Regions from separate parts of the Shinella sp. 1A1 genome, predicted to be linked through region 4. Evidence: predicted binding sites of a transcription regulator. Region 4 holds the regulator's gene; each other region holds the start of a gene.
What was found. Region 4 encodes PhoB, which activates phosphate uptake and scavenging genes when phosphate is short. Its sites were predicted from a motif close to TGTCATNNANCTGTCAT; they were not measured.

Region 1 (4,480 bases), 920 kb from region 4:
CCTGCTCGAGGTGCTGGATCCGGAACAGAACTCGACCTTCATGGATCACTACCTGGAAGTCGAATACGACCTGTCCAACGTCATGTTCGTGACGACGGCGAACACGCTGAACATTCCCGCGCCCCTGATGGACCGCATGGAAGTGATCCGCATCGCCGGCTACACGGAGGAAGAGAAGCTGGAAATCGCCAAGCGGCACCTGCTGCCCAAGGCGATCCGTGACCACGCGCTGCAGCCGAAGGAATTCTCGGTCACCGACGGCGCGCTGATGGCGGTCATCCAGCAGTACACCCGCGAGGCGGGCGTTCGTAACTTCGAGCGTGAACTGATGAAGCTCGCCCGCAAGGCGGTCACCGAGATCATCAAGGGCAAGGCGAAGAAGGTCGAGGTCACGGCTGACAACATCCATGACTTCCTCGGCGTTCCGCGCTTCCGCCACGGCGAAGCCGAGCGTGAGGACCAGGTCGGCGTCGTCACGGGCCTTGCCTGGACGGAAGTCGGCGGCGAGTTGCTCACCATCGAAGGCGTCAGCCTGCCGGGTGGCAAGGGCCGCATGACGGTCACCGGCAACCTGAAGGACGTGATGAAGGAATCGATTTCGGCGGCGGCCTCCTATGTCCGCTCGCGCGCCGTCGATTTCGGCATCGAGCCGCCGCGCTTCGACAAGACGGATATCCACGTGCATGTGCCGGAAGGCGCGACGCCGAAGGACGGTCCGTCGGCCGGTATCGCCATGGCGACCGCCATCGTCTCCATCATGACCGGCATCCCTGTCTCGAAGGATATCGCGATGACGGGCGAAGTGACGCTGCGCGGCCGGGTCCTGCCGATCGGCGGCCTCAAGGAAAAGCTGCTCGCGGCGCTTCGCGGCGGCATCAAGAAGGTGCTGATCCCGGAAGAGAACGCCAAGGACCTGGCGGACATTCCGGACAATGTGAAGAACAGCATGGAGATCGTCCCGGTCTCGCGGATGGGCGAGGTGATCGCGCATGCGCTCACCCGCAAGCCCGAGCCGATCGAGTGGGACGGCACGGTCGAGGCGGCCAAGGTGCCGCCCGTCGAATCGACCGAGGACGGCGCCGGAGCGGTCGCGCACTGAGCCTTCCGCCCGGGGCAATTTGCCCGGCCATGACTGGAAAATGCCAAAAGACCGGCCCTTGGGCCGGTCTTTTTCGTCGAAAAGAGTGTGTAAACCCCGGATTATCAGGCTTTCCGGGCGAAATATTCTTGCGGGGCGAAGGCCGATGCGTATTCTGCCCCCGACTTGTATGAGTCGTTTCAAACCGTAAGAAAGGGGTGGAAACATGAACAAGAATGAACTCGTATCCGCAGTGGCTGAGAAGTCTGGCCTCTCCAAGACGGACGCAGCATCTGCTGTCGACGCCGTTTTCGAGACGATCCAGGGCGAACTCAAGAACGGCGGCGACGTTCGTCTCGTCGGTTTCGGCAATTTCTCCGTGTCGCGTCGTGAAGCTTCGAAGGGCCGCAACCTTTCGACGGGCGCCGAGATCGAAATCCCGGCTCGCAACGTGCCGAAGTTCTCGGCCGGCAAGGGCCTGAAGGACGCCGTCAACGGCTGATCTTCAGCCGCCGTGTGATCTCCGCGTGCAAGCGCGGCCGGTCCTGCGGCAGCTAAACGCTCTCCGCCTTTCGCGCGTCGTCACCGACGCGCGGCGCTGGAGGGCAGAGCGGTTATCCACTCCGCCGCCATCCTGATTTCAGGATCTGGGGTCCGGTTCGTCCGGGCCCCTTTTTATTTGCGCGGAAGGCGCACCCCACCATCTCGATTGTCATCGCGCTGTAACAGGAAAGCCTCAGAACCGCCGGGTTCCTATTGACCGGATTCCGGAGGATTTCATGAAAACCCGTTCGCTCACCGCTGCGCTGGCAGCGGTCCTCGCCGCATCGGTGGCCTCTGCCGCCAGCGCCGAGCCCGTATTCAATCGCATTGCGTCCTTTGCCGTCGCCGATAACCTGCCGGAAGGCGCGGACAAGGCGAAGCCGACCTCGTCCGAAATCATCGCCGCCTCCGAGGACGGCAACACGCTCGTCTATTCCGACAGCCCGAACAAGGCGATCGGCTTCATCGACATCACCGACGCCAGGGCGCCGAAGGCCGGCGGCACCGTCGCCTTCGAAGGCGAACCGACCTCCGTGACCTTTGCGGCTGGCAAGGCGCTGGTCGCCGTCAACACGCGCGAAAGCTATGTGAAGCCTTCCGGCATCCTCGCCCAGGTCGACGTCGCCTCGAAGACGGTCGATGCGACCTGCGATCTCGGCGGCCAGCCGGATTCGATCGCACTCAACAAGGATAAGACGCTCGCCGCGATCGCCATCGAAAACGAGCGCGACGAAGAGGTCAATGACGGCGCCATCCCGCAGATGCCGGCCGGCGATCTGGTTCTTCTCTCGCTGAAGGACGGCGTCGTCGATTGCGGCTCGATCAAGCACGTAGCCCTGACCGGCCTTGCCGAAATCGCCGGGGGGGACCCCGAGCCTGAATTCGTCTCCTTCAACGGTCTCGACGAAGTCGCCGTCACCCTGCAGGAAAACAACCATATCGTCATCGTCGACGGCAAGACGGGCGCGGTGAAAACCCACTTCTCCGCCGGCACCGTCAGCCTCGAAGGCGTCGATACCAAGAAGGACGGTGCGCTGAAGTTCACCGGCAAGGTCGAGGACGTCGCCCGCGAACCCGACGCCGTGAAGTGGCTGGACGACAACCGCCTCGTCGTCGCCAATGAAGGCGACTGGAAGGGCGGCGCCCGCGGCTTCACCATCTTCGACAAGCAGGGCAAGGTTCTCTATGAGAATGGCCCGGCCTTCGAACGCGAGATCGCCAAGATCGGTCACTACCCGGACAAGCGCAACAAGAAGGGCGTCGAGCCGGAAGGCCTGGAAGCCGCGAAATTCGGCGAGGACAACCTGTTCTTCGTGCTGGCCGAGCGCGCCTCCATCGTCGGCGTCTACAAGGACACCGGCGGCGAGCCCGAGCTTCTCCAGCTTCTGCCGTCGGGCATCGCGCCTGAAGGTGCCGTTGCCATTCCGGCCCGCAACCTCCTCGTGACGGCCAACGAGGCCGACCTCGTCGAGGACGGCGGCGCGCGCTCGCATGTCATGATCTATGAACGCGCGGAAGGGGAGGCTGCCTATCCGCAGATCGTCTCCACCGAGAAGGACGGCGAGCTGATCGGCTTCGGCGCGCTTTCCGGCCTTGCCCCGGTCAAGGACAAGCCGGGCATGCTCTATGCCGTCAACGATTCCTTCTACGCTTCCCAGCCGACGATCTTCACGATCGACGCGACGGGCAAGCCGGCGAAGATCGTCGATGCCCTGCGCATCACCCGCAACGGTGCTCCCGCGCAGAAGCTCGACAGCGAAGGCCTGACGCCGGATGGCGAAGGCGGCTTCTGGCTGGCCAACGAAGGCGATGCCGACAAGCTCTATGCCCATGCCATCATCCACGTGAACGCGAAGGGCGAGATCGACAAGGAGATCGCCATTCCTGCCGAGCTGCGCGCCGGCGAAAAGCGCTTCGGCTTCGAAGGTATCACCAGCGTCGGCGAGGGTGACGACACGGTGCTCTGGATGGCAGTGCAGCGCGAATGGGGCGACGACGAGAAGGGCTTCGTGAAGCTCGTCTCCTACAAGCCCTCCGACAAGGAATGGGGCGCTGTCCGCTACCCGCTCGAAAAGACCGAAAGCGGCTGGGTCGGCCTCTCCGAGATCACGGCGAACGGTGATCACGCCTATATCATCGAGCGTGACAACCTGATCGGCCAGGCCGCCAAGCTGAAGAAGCTGTACCGCGTCGCGCTGGCCGACCTGAAGCCGGCCAAGCTCGGCGGTGAACTGCCGGTCGTGAAGAAGGAGGAGGTCCGCGACCTCATTCCCGACCTCAAGGCCACCAACGGCTATGTCGTCGACAAGGTCGAGGGCTTTACGATCGATGCGGCCGGCAACGGCTTCGTCGTGACGGACAATGACGGCGTGGACGATTCGTCCGGCGAAACGCTGTTCTTCGGTATCGGCCCGCTCAACGCCATGTAGGCGGCGGGTCCCGCGTCCTCCTCGTGCGGGGGAGGGCGCGGTTTTCCATGTCCAAACGAAAAGGCCGGGATCCTGCGATCCCGGCCTTTTCCTTTCTCGTTGTCGTTCGGTCTTAGCCGACGACGCGCAATGAAGCCGCGGGCGCCGCCTCGGGCAGCTCGCTTGCGTTCCTGTCTCTTTCCCGTTGCAGCTCTTCGGTCTTGGCGCTGAGGCAGCCGATGATGTCCTTCAGATGCTGCTTCTGATCTTCGGTCAGAGCGTTGAAGATCGCTTCGATCGTCTTGTGCTGCGGCTGCTGGGCGGCCGAAATGACGGTCCGGCCCATATCCGTGATCGAGACGATCTTGGCGCGGCGGTCCTTGGGATCGGGCTCGCGTTTTACGAGCTTGTCGCGTTCCAGGCCATCAATCGCTTCCGTTACCGTACGGGG
Region 2 (4,480 bases), 490 kb from region 4:
GATGGATGCGCTTTCCGGCAATACGTCGCAGCCCTGCCTCGGCTCGATCGTCGAGGCGCTGAAGGGCTCCGAGCGCGATCCGGGCCTCGATCCCGAATGGATCCGCCGCATCTCCTTCTACTGGGAGGCCGTGCGTTTCCAGTATGCCGCCTTCGAAAGCGACCTCAAGGGGCCGGCCTCGGAAGTCTATCTGCATGAAATGCCGGGCGGCCAGTTCACCAATCTCAAGGAACAGGCGCGCTCGCTGGGCCTCGAAACCAGGTGGCATCGCGTGGCGCAGGCCTATGCCGACGCCAACCAGATGTTCGGCGACATCGTCAAGGTGACGCCCTCCTCCAAGGTGGTGGGCGACATGGCGCTGATGATGGTCTCGCAGGACCTCACGGTCGCCGATGTCGAGAACCCGGCCAAGGATATCGCCTTCCCCGAATCGGTCGTCTCGATGCTGAAGGGCGACCTCGGCCAGCCCCCGGGCGGCTGGCCGGCCGGTCTCCAGAAGAAGGCGCTGAAGGGCGAGACGCCCTATACGGCCGTGCCGGGCTCGCTGCTGCCGCCGGCCGATCTGAATGCCGAGCGCAAGGCCATCGAGGACAAGCTGGAGCGCAAGATCGACGACTTCGAGTTCGCCTCCTACCTCATGTATCCGAAGGTCTTCACCGACTATGCGCTGGCCGCCGACCTGTACGGCCCGGTCAGCGTGCTGCCGACGCCGGCCTATTTCTACGGCCTTGCCCCCGGCGAGGAGCTTTCGCCGGAGCTGGAGAAGGGCGTTTCCCTCGTCATCTTGCATCAGGCGAAAAGCGAGCCGGACGAGCAGGGCATGGTCAAGGTGTTCTTCGAACTGAACGGCCAGCCGCGCCTCATCAAGGTGCCGGACCGCAACCGCGCCGCCACCTCGGCCGTGCGCCGCAAGGCCGACAGCGGCAATGCCGCTCATCTCGGCGCGCCGATGCCGGGCGTCATTTCGACGGTCTCGGTCTCGGCCGGCCAAACGGTCAAGGCCGGCGACGTGCTGCTCTCCATCGAGGCGATGAAGATGGAAACGGCGCTGCATGCCGAAAAGGACGGCATGATCTCGGAAGTGCTGGTCAAGGCCGGCGACCAGATCGACGCCAAGGACCTCTTGATCGTCTACGGCGCCTGAGCCTGCCGGCCGGAAGTCCGCATGACAGGGGATGGGTTAACCCCGTCCCCTTACTCTATCTGAAATGTCCGGTTCCTTCATAAAAGCTTAGAAATGTTTCTTTTATATTTAGAATTGAAACAATTATACAGGAGACGGTAATTATAAATATAATAGTTATGAGAAATAATTTATTATATTATACCGGATTTATCCCAATTAGAGATAAGTTTTTGAATTAAATAGTCAGCCAGCTCTGCAAACGAAGACATGTTCTGTCCTTTTCCTGCCATTCACGCGATCGCAGTCTTGTCCCTGCAAAATTCCGTCCGCAAAACGTTGCCATCCTATAGGAATCGTTCATAGAAACATAGGCATGAGCTTCGTCATCCGCACCGCCGTGCTCGGCGATATCGCCGCCTTCACCGAAATCTACCGCGAATCCGTGCTGAACGGCGTGGCGAGCTATGAGATCGATCCGCCGACGCTCGACGAGATGGAGGCGCGCTTCACGGCGATCACCGGCAAGGGCTATCCCTATATCGTGGCGGTGGAGCAGACCGGCCTCATCCTCGGCTATGCCTATGCTTCGGCCTTCCGCACGCGGCCGGCCTATCGCTGGCTGGTGGAGGACTCGGTCTATCTGGCGCCGGAAGCGCGCGGCAAGGGCGTCGGCAAGGCGCTCTTGGCCGAGCTCATCCGCCGCTGCACGGATCTCGGCTTCCGCCAGATGGTGGCCGTCATCGGCGGCGCGCACCCGGCCTCCATTGCCGTCCACAGCGCCGCCGGCTTTGCGCATTCGGGCCGCATGACGGCGACCGGCTTCAAGCACGGCCGCTGGCTGGACACGGTCTTCATGCAGCGCGCCCTCGGCGACGGAGCGGAGACGGAGCCGTCGGTGGTGGACTATCCGGGGACGATGGGGTGAATTGAAGGGTGATCGGGGTAGGTCGTAACCTCCTCTCCGTCATGCTCGGACCTGACTAGAGCATCCACGCCGCAAATGCCGAGCTACTTGAATCCTTGGGTCAAGCCCGAGGGTGACTTCATTGGAAGCGGGAGAAGGGGAAGGGCGGGCTTACGTCTCGACGAGACGCAATACCTTGTCGAAGACCTTCAGCACCTGGTTCAGTTCGTGCCCGCGCTTCAGGATCATGCCCTGCTGGTTGACGACGCTGTAGGCGCCCTGCTTGGCGGCAAGCTTCGGGTTCTTCTCCACCCGGTAGAGCGGCATTTCGCCGGATCGCTTGAAGATCGAGAAGACGGCCTTGTCGCGCATATGGTCGATGGCATAGTCGCGCCATTCGCCTTCACCCACCATGCGGCCATAGACCCAGAGGATCGCATCGAGTTCACGGCGGTGGAAGGTCACCGGCAGCGGATCCTTGCTGTTGCGGTATTCCTTGAGGTCGACCACGACACTGGACGCCTGCAAATCCGGCTGATCGGTCATCGAATCTCCGCACCTCGTCTGTGACGGCTGCGTGACAGTGTGCCTGAGCGGCGCTGAAATGCAAGCTGGATGGGCCGAAAGCGGCGATTTCGCAAAAATCTGTCCCGCCGCATTTCAGACAAACAGAAGCCCAAATTAAAAGAGAGAGTTCGCCCGTCGCGGCCCGTACCAGTCTGTTGCCTCAAGCAGGAAGCCGGTTCGGAACGGTGCGCGACTGTCGAAGTTGCCCTGTATCCGTTGCCGGCAGCTTCGTCCCGGTCCGGTCCGTCTTTCTTCGAACCCTCAAGCCCCAGCCCCTCGAAGAAGCCGGACCGGACCTCCCCCGCGGGGGAGGATTTACCGTGATGCCTCGTCGCCTGCCAGAACCGTCGCCCCGAGGATCGCGCCGGGCGTGTCGGCCGTCTTCATGCGCTGGAGAAGCACGGCGCAGCCGCCGGGCTTTTCCTTCTTCTTCAGCATGTCGGCGGGAAGCACCAGATTGGTCTCCTTGCCCTCCCACATGCCGATCGTTTCCATATTGGTCACGGCGTGCCAGTAATTGACGGTCTTGCCGCGATTCTCGCCCTTGTCGATATTGATCGAGCGTTCGCGCTCGAAATAGGCGATCACGATATTGGCCTTGCCCTGCCCGGCTCCGACGTGGATGCGCAGCTCGTCGTTCTTCACCTCGACGGTCACCGGTACGTCGAGCCCCTTGCCTTCCTTCGGCAGGGAATCGAGGCGGGTGCGGATGCCGGAAAGGTCGGCGCCGTTGATGTGCTCGCGGCCGTTCAGCACGGCCTGGGGCGTATAGACACCGTTGCGGCCGAACATGCGGGCATAGGCATATTGCCGGGCGGTATTGTCCTTGGAGGCGAGCGTGTCCGCCCAGCCGAGATAGTTCCAGTAGTCGACATGATAGGCGAGGGCGACGACCTTGCCTTCGCGTGCAAGCGTCTCGAGCGCCTTGTCGGCCGGCGGGCAGGAGGAGCAGCCCTGGCTGGTGAAAAGCTCGACGACGCCCTTCGGCGCGTTCGCTTCCTGTGCATGGGCGATGCCGGCGCCGAGCGTCAGCAGGATCGCCAGACATTCCGGTACATACGGTCTCGGCATGATCATTTCCAATGCAATGCCGGCCGCAGGCCAGCCTTTTCAGCCGTCTTACGCCCTTGCCGCTTCAACAGGAAGTCACGATGGAGTGAGATTTTTGCCCTCGAAAACGAAAAATGCCGGGGCTTTCTGCCCCGGCACTTCGTTTTCAGCCGTTGGTGGCTCAGGCGGCGAGGTCGCGAAGAACGGTCTGCAGGATGCCGCCATTGTTCATGTAGGTCACCTCGTCCAGCGTATCGATGCGGCAGAGGAGCGGAACTTCCTTCACCGTGCCGTCGGAGTAGGTGATCTTCGCGATCTTCTTCTCGCGCGGCTTGATGTCGCCTTCCAGGCCCTCGATCGTGACGACTTCATCGCCCTTGAGGTCGAGCGAAGCCCAGGTCGTACCTTCCTCGAAGACGAAGGGCACGACGCCCATGCCGACGAGGTTGGAGCGGTGGATGCGCTCGAAGGACTGCGCCACCACGGCCTTGACGCCGAGGAGGTTGGTGCCCTTGGCCGCCCAGTCGCGCGAGGAGCCGTTGCCGTATTCGACGCCGGCGAAGATGACGAGCGGAACGCCCTCGGCCTTGTACTTCATGGCCGCGTCGTAGATCGACAACTCTTCCTTGGACGGATAGTGGATCGTGTAGCCACCTTCCTTGCCGTTCGGACCGAGCATGTGGTTGCGGATGCGGATATTGGCGAAGGTGCCACGCATCATGACCTCATGGTTGCCACGGCGCGTGCCGTACTGGTTGAAGTCCGCGACCGCGACGCCATTGTCCGTGAGGTATGCACCGGCCGGGGAAGCCGCCTTGATCGAACCGGCCGGG
Region 3 (4,480 bases), 1.5 Mb from region 4:
AGGATCGGCTTGGCGATCTCCTCTTCCAGCAGCACCTGGGCGGCGCGCAGCACGCGCTCGTCCTCGCCCTCGGCGAAGATCACGCGCTTCTTCTCGGCCTTCCTCGCGGCGGCGAAGATCGGCTTCATGATGAAGCCGGAGCGCCAGACGAAGCGGTTGAGCTGGTCGAGATAGGCGTCGAAATCGGTGATCGGCCGCGAAGCGACGCCGGTTTCGGCCGCGGCGCGCGCGACGGCCGGCGCGATGCGCAGGATGAGGCGCTGGTCGAAGGGCGAGGGGATCAGGTAGTTCGGGCCGAAGCTCGGCGTATCGCCGGAATAGGCGCGGGCGGCAACGTCGGACACTTCCTCACGGGCGAGCGCGGCGATGGCCCGCACGGCCGCCATCTTCATCTCCTCGTTGATCGTGCGCGCGCCGCAATCGAGCGCGCCGCGGAAGATGTAGGGGAAGCAGAGGACGTTGTTGACCTGGTTGGGGAAGTCGGAGCGGCCGGTGCAGATCATCGCGTCGGGACGGGCGGCGCGCGCCTCCTCCGGCATGATCTCCGGCTTCGGGTTGGCGAGCGCCATGATCAGCGGCTTTTCCGCCATGCGCACGAGAAGCTCCGGCTTCAGCACGCCGGCGGCCGAAAGGCCGAGGAAGACGTCGGCGCCGTCGATGGTCTCGGAAAGCTGGCGCTTGTCCGTCTCCTGCGCGTAGACGGCCTTCCACTGGTCCATCAGTTCTTCGCGGCCCTTGTAGACGACGCCCTCGATGTCGTGGACCCAGATGTTCTCGACTTTCGCGCCGAGGGCGACGAGCTGGTTGAGGCAGGCGAGCGCGGCAGCGCCAGCGCCGGAAGCGACGATCTTGGCGTCGGGCAGCGACTTGCCGGCGAGCTCCAGGCCGTTCAGGACGGCGGCCGCGACGATGATCGCCGTGCCGTGCTGGTCGTCGTGGAAAACGGGAATGTCCATCTTCTCGCGGAGCTGGCGCTCCACCTCGAAGCATTCCGGCGCCTTGATGTCTTCCAGGTTGATGCCGCCGAAGGTCGGCTCCAGCGCGGAGACGACATCGACCATCTCCCCGACGGTCGGCGCGTCGATCTCGATGTCGAAGACGTCGATGCCGGCGAATTTCTTGAAGAGGACGGCCTTGCCCTCCATCACCGGCTTGGAGGCGAGGGGGCCGATATTGCCGAGGCCGAGCACGGCCGTGCCGTTGGAGACAACCGCGACGAGGTTGGCGCGGGCGGTGTAGTCGGCGGCGGTGTTCGGATCGTCGCGGATCGCAAGACACGGCGCTGCGACGCCCGGCGAATAGGCGAGCGCGAGGTCGCGCTGGTTGCCGAGCGGCTTGGTCGGGTTGATCTCCAGCTTGCCGGGACGCGGATGACGGTGGAAGAAGAGGGCCTGCTGGTCAATGTCGCCGCTTGCGGGGCCGTCCTGCGTCCTCGATTTATCAGCCGTGCTCATGATGCGTCCTGCCATATGCTGTTTTCGTCGCGGTTTCTCGGGGGCGAAGCCGCCGCAACGGTAAGTTTCCGGAGTCTTCCATAAAGCCGCAATCGCCGGCCTGTGCAATGCCTATTTGCTGCCGGAAAAGGCATAGGTGTGTCATCAATCTGAAACAGGAGTCTGGTTTTCAACGGGAGGAAAGCCGCCCGTCCGAAGAGGATCGCGGCGGCCGGCCACCCGGAGACAGACGCATGACCGCGACCCCCGTCGACCCCAATGTCCGCCACTTCCGCACGCTGTTCATCTCGGACGTGCATCTCGGATCGAAGGCCGCCAAGGCGGACTTCCTGATCGACTTCCTGCGGCATCACGAAGCGGAGACCATCGTGCTCGTCGGCGACATCGTCGACGGCTGGCGCCTCAAGCGCAACTGGTACTGGCCGCAGGCCTTCAACGACGTGACGCAGAAGCTCCTGCGCAAGGCCCGCAAGGGCACCCGCATCGTCTATATTCCCGGCAACCACGACGAATTCCTGCGCGACTTCCCCGGCACGCATTTCGGCGGCGTCGAGGTGGCCGAGCGTATCATCCACGAGGCCGCCGACGGTCGGCGCTACCTCGTGCTGCACGGCGACGAGTTCGACGTGGTGGTGCGCCATGCCCGCGTCGTCGCCTATCTCGGCGACTGGGCCTATGACGCGGCCATCGCGATCAACGTCGTCTTCGCCGCCATCCGCCGCCGGCTGGGGCTGCCCTACTGGTCCTTCTCCTCCTGGGCCAAGCAGCAGGTGAAGACGGCCGTGAACTTCATCGGCGAATTCCAGAGGGTCGTCGTCGAGGAGGCGCGCCGCAACGATGCGGATGGCGTCATCTGCGGCCATATCCACCATGCCGTGATCACCGAGATCGACGGCATCCGCTACATCAACAGCGGCGACTGGGTGGAAAGCTGCACGGCCATCGCCGAGCACCACGACGGCCGGATGGAGCTGATCACCTGGCAGCAGATGGCCGCAGCCCCCGTCGAGGTCCTGCCGGTCTCGCGCCAGATGCCCGCCATCGAGGTGCGGGAGCCGGCCGGCGTGGAGGCTGCGTAGGGGGATTTTCGTTAGGGCAATCTTTGGGGCTTGCCCCTCACCCTAACCCTCTCCCCGCAGGCGGGGAGAGGGAACTTGCCCCAAGCGACGTTGGGGGAAATTGGGGAAACCGGTGCGGCATATCCCTTCGCCCCGCTTGCGGGGAGAAGGTGGCCGGCAGGCCGGATGAGGGGCGCGGCGTACACCGTGAAAGCCGCTCTCGCGGGGAGGCGCCGCCTCGCAGAATTATCCGCCGCCGCCCGCAGAAATAGCGGATTGGCGTACGTATATCGGCGTGATAGAGCGGAGGGCGTTCCAACGCAGGTTCCCCGCCAATGACTGCCCCTTCCGGGTTTACCGTGACCGCCGGCGCGCCGCCGTATTTTGCCGCGCGCATCGCCCTCGTCTTTTGCGCGCCGATGATGGTCAACGGCATTGCGCTGCCGTTCTTCCCGGTCTGGCTCGAAACCCTGTCGATGAACGATTTCCAGATCGGCATCGTGCTCGCCCTGCCGATGTTCGTGCGCGTCTTCACCGCGCCCGCGGCGGGTGTCATTGCGGACCGGATCGGCGAGCGCTCGGTCGTGCTCATGTGGTCGGGCGTGTTGTCGCTGGCGACGGCGCTCCTGTTCTTCGGCGTGCACGGCTTCTGGCCGGTACTCCTGCTCTATACGCTGCAATGCGCGGTCTATTCGCCCTATGTACCGATCACCGACGCCATCGCGCTTTCGGGCGTGCGGCGCTGGAATTTCGACTACAGCCGGATGCGGCTGTGGGGCTCGCTCGCCTTCATCGTAGCGACGATGATCGGCGGCTGGCTTGCCGGGCTCTACGGGGGGGCGATGGTGCTGCCGGCGATGGCCGCGGCCTTCGCGCTGACGGTGGTGGGGGCGGTGATCGTGCCGAAGATCGGCCGGCCGCGCCGTCCGTCCCCCATCGCGGCGATCGCCACCATGCCGGCGGCGCGCACGCTCCGGCAGCGCGACGTGCAGCTCATGCTGATCGGCGTTTCACTGGTCAATGCGAGCCATGCCATGCTCTATGCCTTCTCGGTGATCTACTGGCGCAAGAAGGGCTTCAGCGGCACGGATATCGGCCTTCTCTGGAGCGTCGGCGTCCTTGCCGAGGTGATCCTCTTCGCCTGCGCCGTCCGGCTGCGGCGGCGTTTCAATCTCTGGTCCATGATGATCTTCGGTTGTTCGGCCGCGGTCGGGCGCTGGCTGGTCTTTCCGCTCGAGATGCCGTTCGCCGGCTATTTCGTGCTGCAATGCCTGCATGCCTTCACCTTCGCGCTCCTGCATGTCAGCGTGCAGAGCCGCATGGTCGAGCGCGTGGCGGAGGAGCAGGAGGCGGCGGCGCAGGGGCTTTATTTCTTCTACACCGGCATCTTCATGGCGGCGGCCACCTTCATCTCCGGCTATGCCTTCAACTGGTATGGCGTCGACGGGTTCTATCTGATGTCCGTCATCGCGGCGGCGGGACTCGTCTGCGTCGTCGCAGGGCGATTCGCCGCGCCGCGCCTGGGCGATCAGCCCCAGAGCGTGGCTTCCGGCGGATAGACGTTCGAGCCCTCGTAGTGAAGGCCGGGTTCCCGGTCGCGGGCCAGCAGCAGCGGGCCGTCTAGATCGACGAAATCGGCGCCCTGTGCCAAAAGCACCGCCGGGGCCATGCCGAGCGACGTGCCGACCATGCAGCCCACCATGATCTTCAATCCATGGTCGCGCGCGGCCTGTCTGAGGGCTAGCGCCTCCGTCAGCCCGCCGGTCTTGTCGAGCTTGATGTTGACCGCGTCGTAGCGGTCGGCGAGCGCCGCCACGTCCTGCGTGCGGTGCACGCTCTCATCGGCGCAGACCGGGATGGGGCGCGCATGGTCGCGAAGCGCCGAATCGCCTCCAGCGGGAAGCGGCTGCTCGACGAGGGCGATGCGCGCCTCGGCGCAGAGCGCGAAATGATGGGCGAGGTTTTCCG
Region 4 (4,480 bases):
CGCCGACGTCCCGGCAACGCCCCTCGATCCGTCGACGGCGCTTCCGGTGCAGATCTACATGTGGGCGAACGAGGCCGAGCGCGCCTTCGTGGAGCGCACGTCGGGAGCCATCATCGTGCTCCTCATCTTCCTCATCCTCATGAACGTCGGCGCCATCCTGCTGCGCCGCCGCTTCGAACGGCGCTGGTAGAAGGACCGATCCTATGAACATGATGTCAGAAGCAGCAGTCGAGAAAGCGCTGGACAAGAAAATGAACGACATTTCCTACAAGATGATCGGCAAGGACGTCTCGGTCTATTACGGCGAGAAGCGCGCCCTCTACGACGTCAACCTCAATGTCCGCGAGAACACCGTGACCGCTCTCATCGGCCCGTCGGGCTGCGGCAAGTCGACGTTCCTGCGCACGCTGAACCGCATGAACGATACCATCGACGGCTGCCGCGTCACCGGCCGCATCACGCTCGACACGGACGATATCTACGATCCGAACATCGACGTGGTGGAGCTGCGCGCCCGCGTCGGCATGGTCTTCCAGAAGCCGAACCCGTTCCCGAAGTCGATCTACGAGAACGTCGCCTACGGCCCGCGCATCCACGGCCTTGCGAAAGCCAAGGCCGACATGGACGCCATCGTCGAGCAGAGCCTCCAGAAGGCGGGTCTGTGGAACGAGGTGAAGGATCGCCTGCATGAAAGCGGCACCGGCCTTTCCGGCGGCCAGCAGCAGCGCCTGTGCATCGCCCGCGCCGTCGCCGTCAGCCCGGAAGTCATCCTGATGGACGAGCCCTGCTCGGCGCTTGACCCCATCGCGACCGCCAAGGTCGAGGAGCTGATCCACGAGCTGCGCGCCAACTTCACCATCGTCATCGTGACGCATTCCATGCAGCAGGCGGCCCGCGTCTCGCAGCGCACCGCCATGTTCCACCTCGGCAACCTCGTCGAGGAGAACGACACCGACAAGATGTTCACCAACCCGGACGACCAGCGCACGCAGGACTACATCATGGGCCGCTTCGGCTGACGGTCTCGTCGCCAAAGCCCCGAATGTCCGCGCGCATCAAGGATAAAGCCATGACATCGACCCATATCGTCTCGATCTATGACGAAGAACTGAAGTACCTCTCCCGCCGTATCTCCGAGATGGGCGGCACCGCCGAGCAGATGGTGTCCGAATCCGTCCGCGCCCTCGTCACCGCGGATGCGGCGCTGGCCCAGAAGGTCATCTCGGAAGACGTGATCCTCGACAATGCCGAGCGCCAGATCAACGAGAAGGCCATCGTCACCATCGCCAAGCGCCAGCCGATGGCGGCGGACCTGCGCGAGATCATGGGCACGATCCGCATCGCGGCCGAGCTGGAACGCGTCGGCGACCTCGGCAAGAACACCGCCAAGCGCGTCATCGCCGTGCAGAGCTCGGGCATGCCCCGCAAGCTCGCCCGCGGCCTGGAGCACCTGGCCGAGCTCGCCCTGATGCAGCTCAAGGAAGTGCTCGACGTCTTCGCCACCCGCTCGGTGGACAAGGCCAAGGCCATCCGCGAGCGCGACGACGAGATCGACGCGATCTACACCTCGCTGTTCCGCGAACTCCTGACCTACATGATGGAAGACCCGCGCAACATCACGCCCTGCACCCATCTCCTGTTCTGCGCCAAGAACATCGAGCGCATCGGCGACCACGCGACCAACATCGCCGAAACCATCTATTACATGGCGACCGGCTCGCAGCCGGAAGGCGAGCGTCCGAAGGACGATACCTCGACCTCCGTCGTCGCCGCCGACGTTGCCGACGCCTCCGAGTAAGCGAGTAGGGTTCGACACATGGTGCCCAGAATAGCCGTCGTCGAAGACGAGGAGGCGCTCAGCGTCCTCCTGCGCTACAACCTCGAAGCCGAGGGCTTCGAGGTCGACACGATCCTCTCCGGCGACGAGGCCGAGATGCGCCTGCAGGAGCGCATGCCGGACCTTCTCATCCTCGACTGGATGCTGCCCGGCGTTTCCGGCATCGAGCTCTGCCGGCGCTTGCGCCAGCGGCCCGAGACCGAGCGCCTGCCGATCATCATGCTGACGGCGCGCGGCGAGGAGAGCGAGCGCGTGCGCGGCCTTGCCACCGGCGCGGACGACTATGTGGTGAAGCCCTTCTCGACGCCGGAGCTGGTCGCCCGCGTGCGCGCCATGCTGCGCAGGGCCAAGCCCGAGGTCGTCTCGACGGTGCTGCGCTGCGGCGACATCGAGCTCGACCGCGACACGCACCGCGTCCACCGCCGCACCCGCGAAGTCCGCCTCGGCCCGACGGAATTCCGCCTCCTGGAATTCCTGATGACGTCGCCCGGCCGCGTCTTCTCGCGCTCGCAGCTCCTTGACGGCGTCTGGGGCCACGACATTTATGTCGACGAGCGTACCGTCGACGTCCATGTCGGCCGCCTGCGCAAGGCGCTCAACTTCGCCAATATGCAGGATGTCATCCGCACGGTCCGCGGTGCCGGCTACTCGCTGGAAACCTGACCGGACGAACTTCCTCCCAAGGACGGAAATGGGCCCTTCGGGGCCTGTTTGCGTTTAGGGAGCTTCCGGCCAGCGCTTCTGGCAAAGCCCGAAACCCTCTCCTTCGCTCGGGCCCGTCTCGAGCATCTGCAACGTTTCTGTTTTCCGATGCGTTGGCAGATCCTCGGCACAAGGCCGAGGATGACGCTGACGGAGGTGCGAGGGCCGTCAACAAAAAGGCCGGCGTTTCCGCCGGCCTCTTTTTCTTCATTCCTGTCGCCAGGTCTCAGAACTCTTCCCAGTCATCCTGCGCGAGCGCCGTGTTGCCGGCGACCTGCGGGATGGCGCGGGCCGCGCTGCGCGGGGCCTGGTAGGCGGCACGCTGCGGCTGGGCCTGCGGGCGCATGGCCTGCTGGACCGGCTGCTGGGCGGCCATGGCCGCGGCGCCGGCGCGGAAGCGGGCGACGAGCGCCTTCAGCGTCTGCGCCTCGTCGTTGAGCGCCATCGAGGCGGCGGTGGTTTCCTCCACCATCGCGGCGTTCTGCTGCGTGACCTGGTCCATCTGGTTGACGGCCGAGTTGATCTCCTTGAGGCCGACGGCCTGCTCGGAGGCCGAGGACGAGATCTGGCGGATGAGGCCGTTGATCTGGATGACCTGCTCGGCGATGTTCTCCAGCGCGCCGCCGGCCTTGCCGACGAGATCGACACCCTCGCGGACCTGCACCTCGGAGGTGTTGATCAGCGTCTTGATCTCCTTGGCGGCGTTTGCCGAGCGCTGGGCGAGTTCACGCACTTCCTGGGCGACGACCGCGAAGCCCTTGCCGGCTTCACCGGCACGCGCCGCCTCTACGCCCGCATTCAGCGCAAGAAGGTTGGTCTGGAAGGCGATGTCGTCGATGACGCCGATGATGTTGGAGATCTCGTGCGAGGAGCTTTCGATACCGCGCATGGCGTCGATCGCCTTCTGCACCACTTCGCCGGACTTGCTGGCGTCGTTGCTGGCCGTATCGACGGACTTGGCGGCGACGCGGGCGTTCTCGGCGCTGGAATTGACCTGCGAGGTCAATTCGTCGAGCGCCGCGGCGGTCTCCTCCAGGCTGGCCGCCTGCTGCTCGGTGCGGTGCGAAAGGTCGGCCGCGCCCTTGGAGATCTCGCTCGTGCCGCCGCCGATATTGCCGACCGAGGCGTTGACCGTCTGGATCGTCTCTTCGAGGCTGGCGATGGCCGAGTTGAAATCGGTCTTGAGCTTGCCGTACTCGCCCGGGAAATCGCCGGAAAGACGGAAGGTCAGGTTGCCGGACGAAAGCTGGGCGAGGCCGTCGCCGAGGCGGGCGACGATGTCGCGTTGCAGGGCGCTTGCCTCAGTGCGCTCGGCTTCCGAACGGTTGCGTTCGGCTTCGGTGAGCTGGCGCTGGTTGGTGGCTTCGGCTTCGAGACGCTTGGTATCGGCGAGCTGGTGGCGGAAGCCTTCGAGGGCCTTTGCTACCGAACCCGTCTCGTCCGAGCGCTGCTGGCCGGAGACCGGCTGCGTATAGACGCCGTCGCTGAGCGTCGCGACGTCGCTGACGAGGCCGGCGAGCGGCTTCTGCACGAAGAAGCGCACGGCGAAATAGAGGCCGGCCAGCACGGCGCCGAGCACGAGGAGGCCGCCGACGATCATCATCGTGGTCTGTTCGTGGATCGGGGCGGTGATCGCCGCGCGCGGCACGTCGACGAGGACGACCCAGCTCGTGTTGATGTCCGGCAGGGCGAAGGGATAGACGACGCGATCGAAGGCGGAAAGCTCGCCGAAGGAAAGGTTCTCGACGCGGCCGGCCTCGCCGCTGGCGAGCGCCTTCTTGACGACGTCGAGGCCCTCGCCGTCATATTCCTTCATCAGGAGGTCTTCGGTGGGGGCGACGATCCATTTGCCGGTCTGGGAGAGGAGCAGCACGCGGCCTTCGCCGAAGGGCTTGAGCTTGCTGAGCTTGTCGTAGAGTGTCTTCAGCGAGACGTCGATGC

Region 1: the regulator PhoB is predicted to act here: its motif matches at 1,789-1,805, upstream of ACZ48C_RS05345 (esterase-like activity of phytase family protein).
Region 2: the regulator PhoB is predicted to act here: its motif matches at 2,597-2,613, upstream of ACZ48C_RS15270 (DUF2794 domain-containing protein).
Region 3: the regulator PhoB is predicted to act here: its motif matches at 1,594-1,610, upstream of ACZ48C_RS08430 (UDP-2,3-diacylglucosamine diphosphatase).

The regions. Positions count from the first base shown of each region.
Region 1 is NZ_AP039671.1:1,084,996-1,089,475, forward strand. Features, by position in the region: gene lon (endopeptidase La) at 1-1,099, shown strand, start outside; gene hupB (DNA-binding protein HupB) at 1,305-1,580, shown strand; gene ACZ48C_RS05345 (esterase-like activity of phytase family protein) at 1,858-4,050, shown strand; gene ACZ48C_RS05350 (MarR family winged helix-turn-helix transcriptional regulator) at 4,163-4,480, opposite strand, start outside.
Region 2 is NZ_AP039671.1:3,115,685-3,120,164, reverse strand. Features, by position in the region: gene pyc (pyruvate carboxylase) at 1-1,144, shown strand, start outside; gene ACZ48C_RS15275 (N-acetyltransferase family protein) at 1,500-2,051, shown strand; gene ACZ48C_RS15270 (DUF2794 domain-containing protein) at 2,202-2,576, opposite strand; gene ACZ48C_RS15265 (DUF1223 domain-containing protein) at 2,913-3,671, opposite strand; gene acnA (aconitate hydratase AcnA) at 3,829-4,480, opposite strand, start outside.
Region 3 is NZ_AP039671.1:1,673,815-1,678,294, reverse strand. Features, by position in the region: gene ACZ48C_RS08435 (NADP-dependent malic enzyme) at 1-1,454, opposite strand, end outside; gene ACZ48C_RS08430 (UDP-2,3-diacylglucosamine diphosphatase) at 1,688-2,533, shown strand; gene ACZ48C_RS08425 (MFS transporter) at 2,848-4,071, shown strand; gene dgcA (N-acetyl-D-Glu racemase DgcA) at 4,041-4,480, opposite strand, start outside.
Region 4 is NZ_AP039671.1:162,419-166,898, forward strand. Features, by position in the region: gene pstA (phosphate ABC transporter permease PstA) at 1-190, shown strand, start outside; gene pstB (phosphate ABC transporter ATP-binding protein PstB) at 204-1,019, shown strand; gene phoU (phosphate signaling complex protein PhoU) at 1,070-1,798, shown strand; gene phoB (phosphate regulon transcriptional regulator PhoB) at 1,817-2,500, shown strand; gene ACZ48C_RS00845 (methyl-accepting chemotaxis protein) at 2,766-4,480, opposite strand, start outside.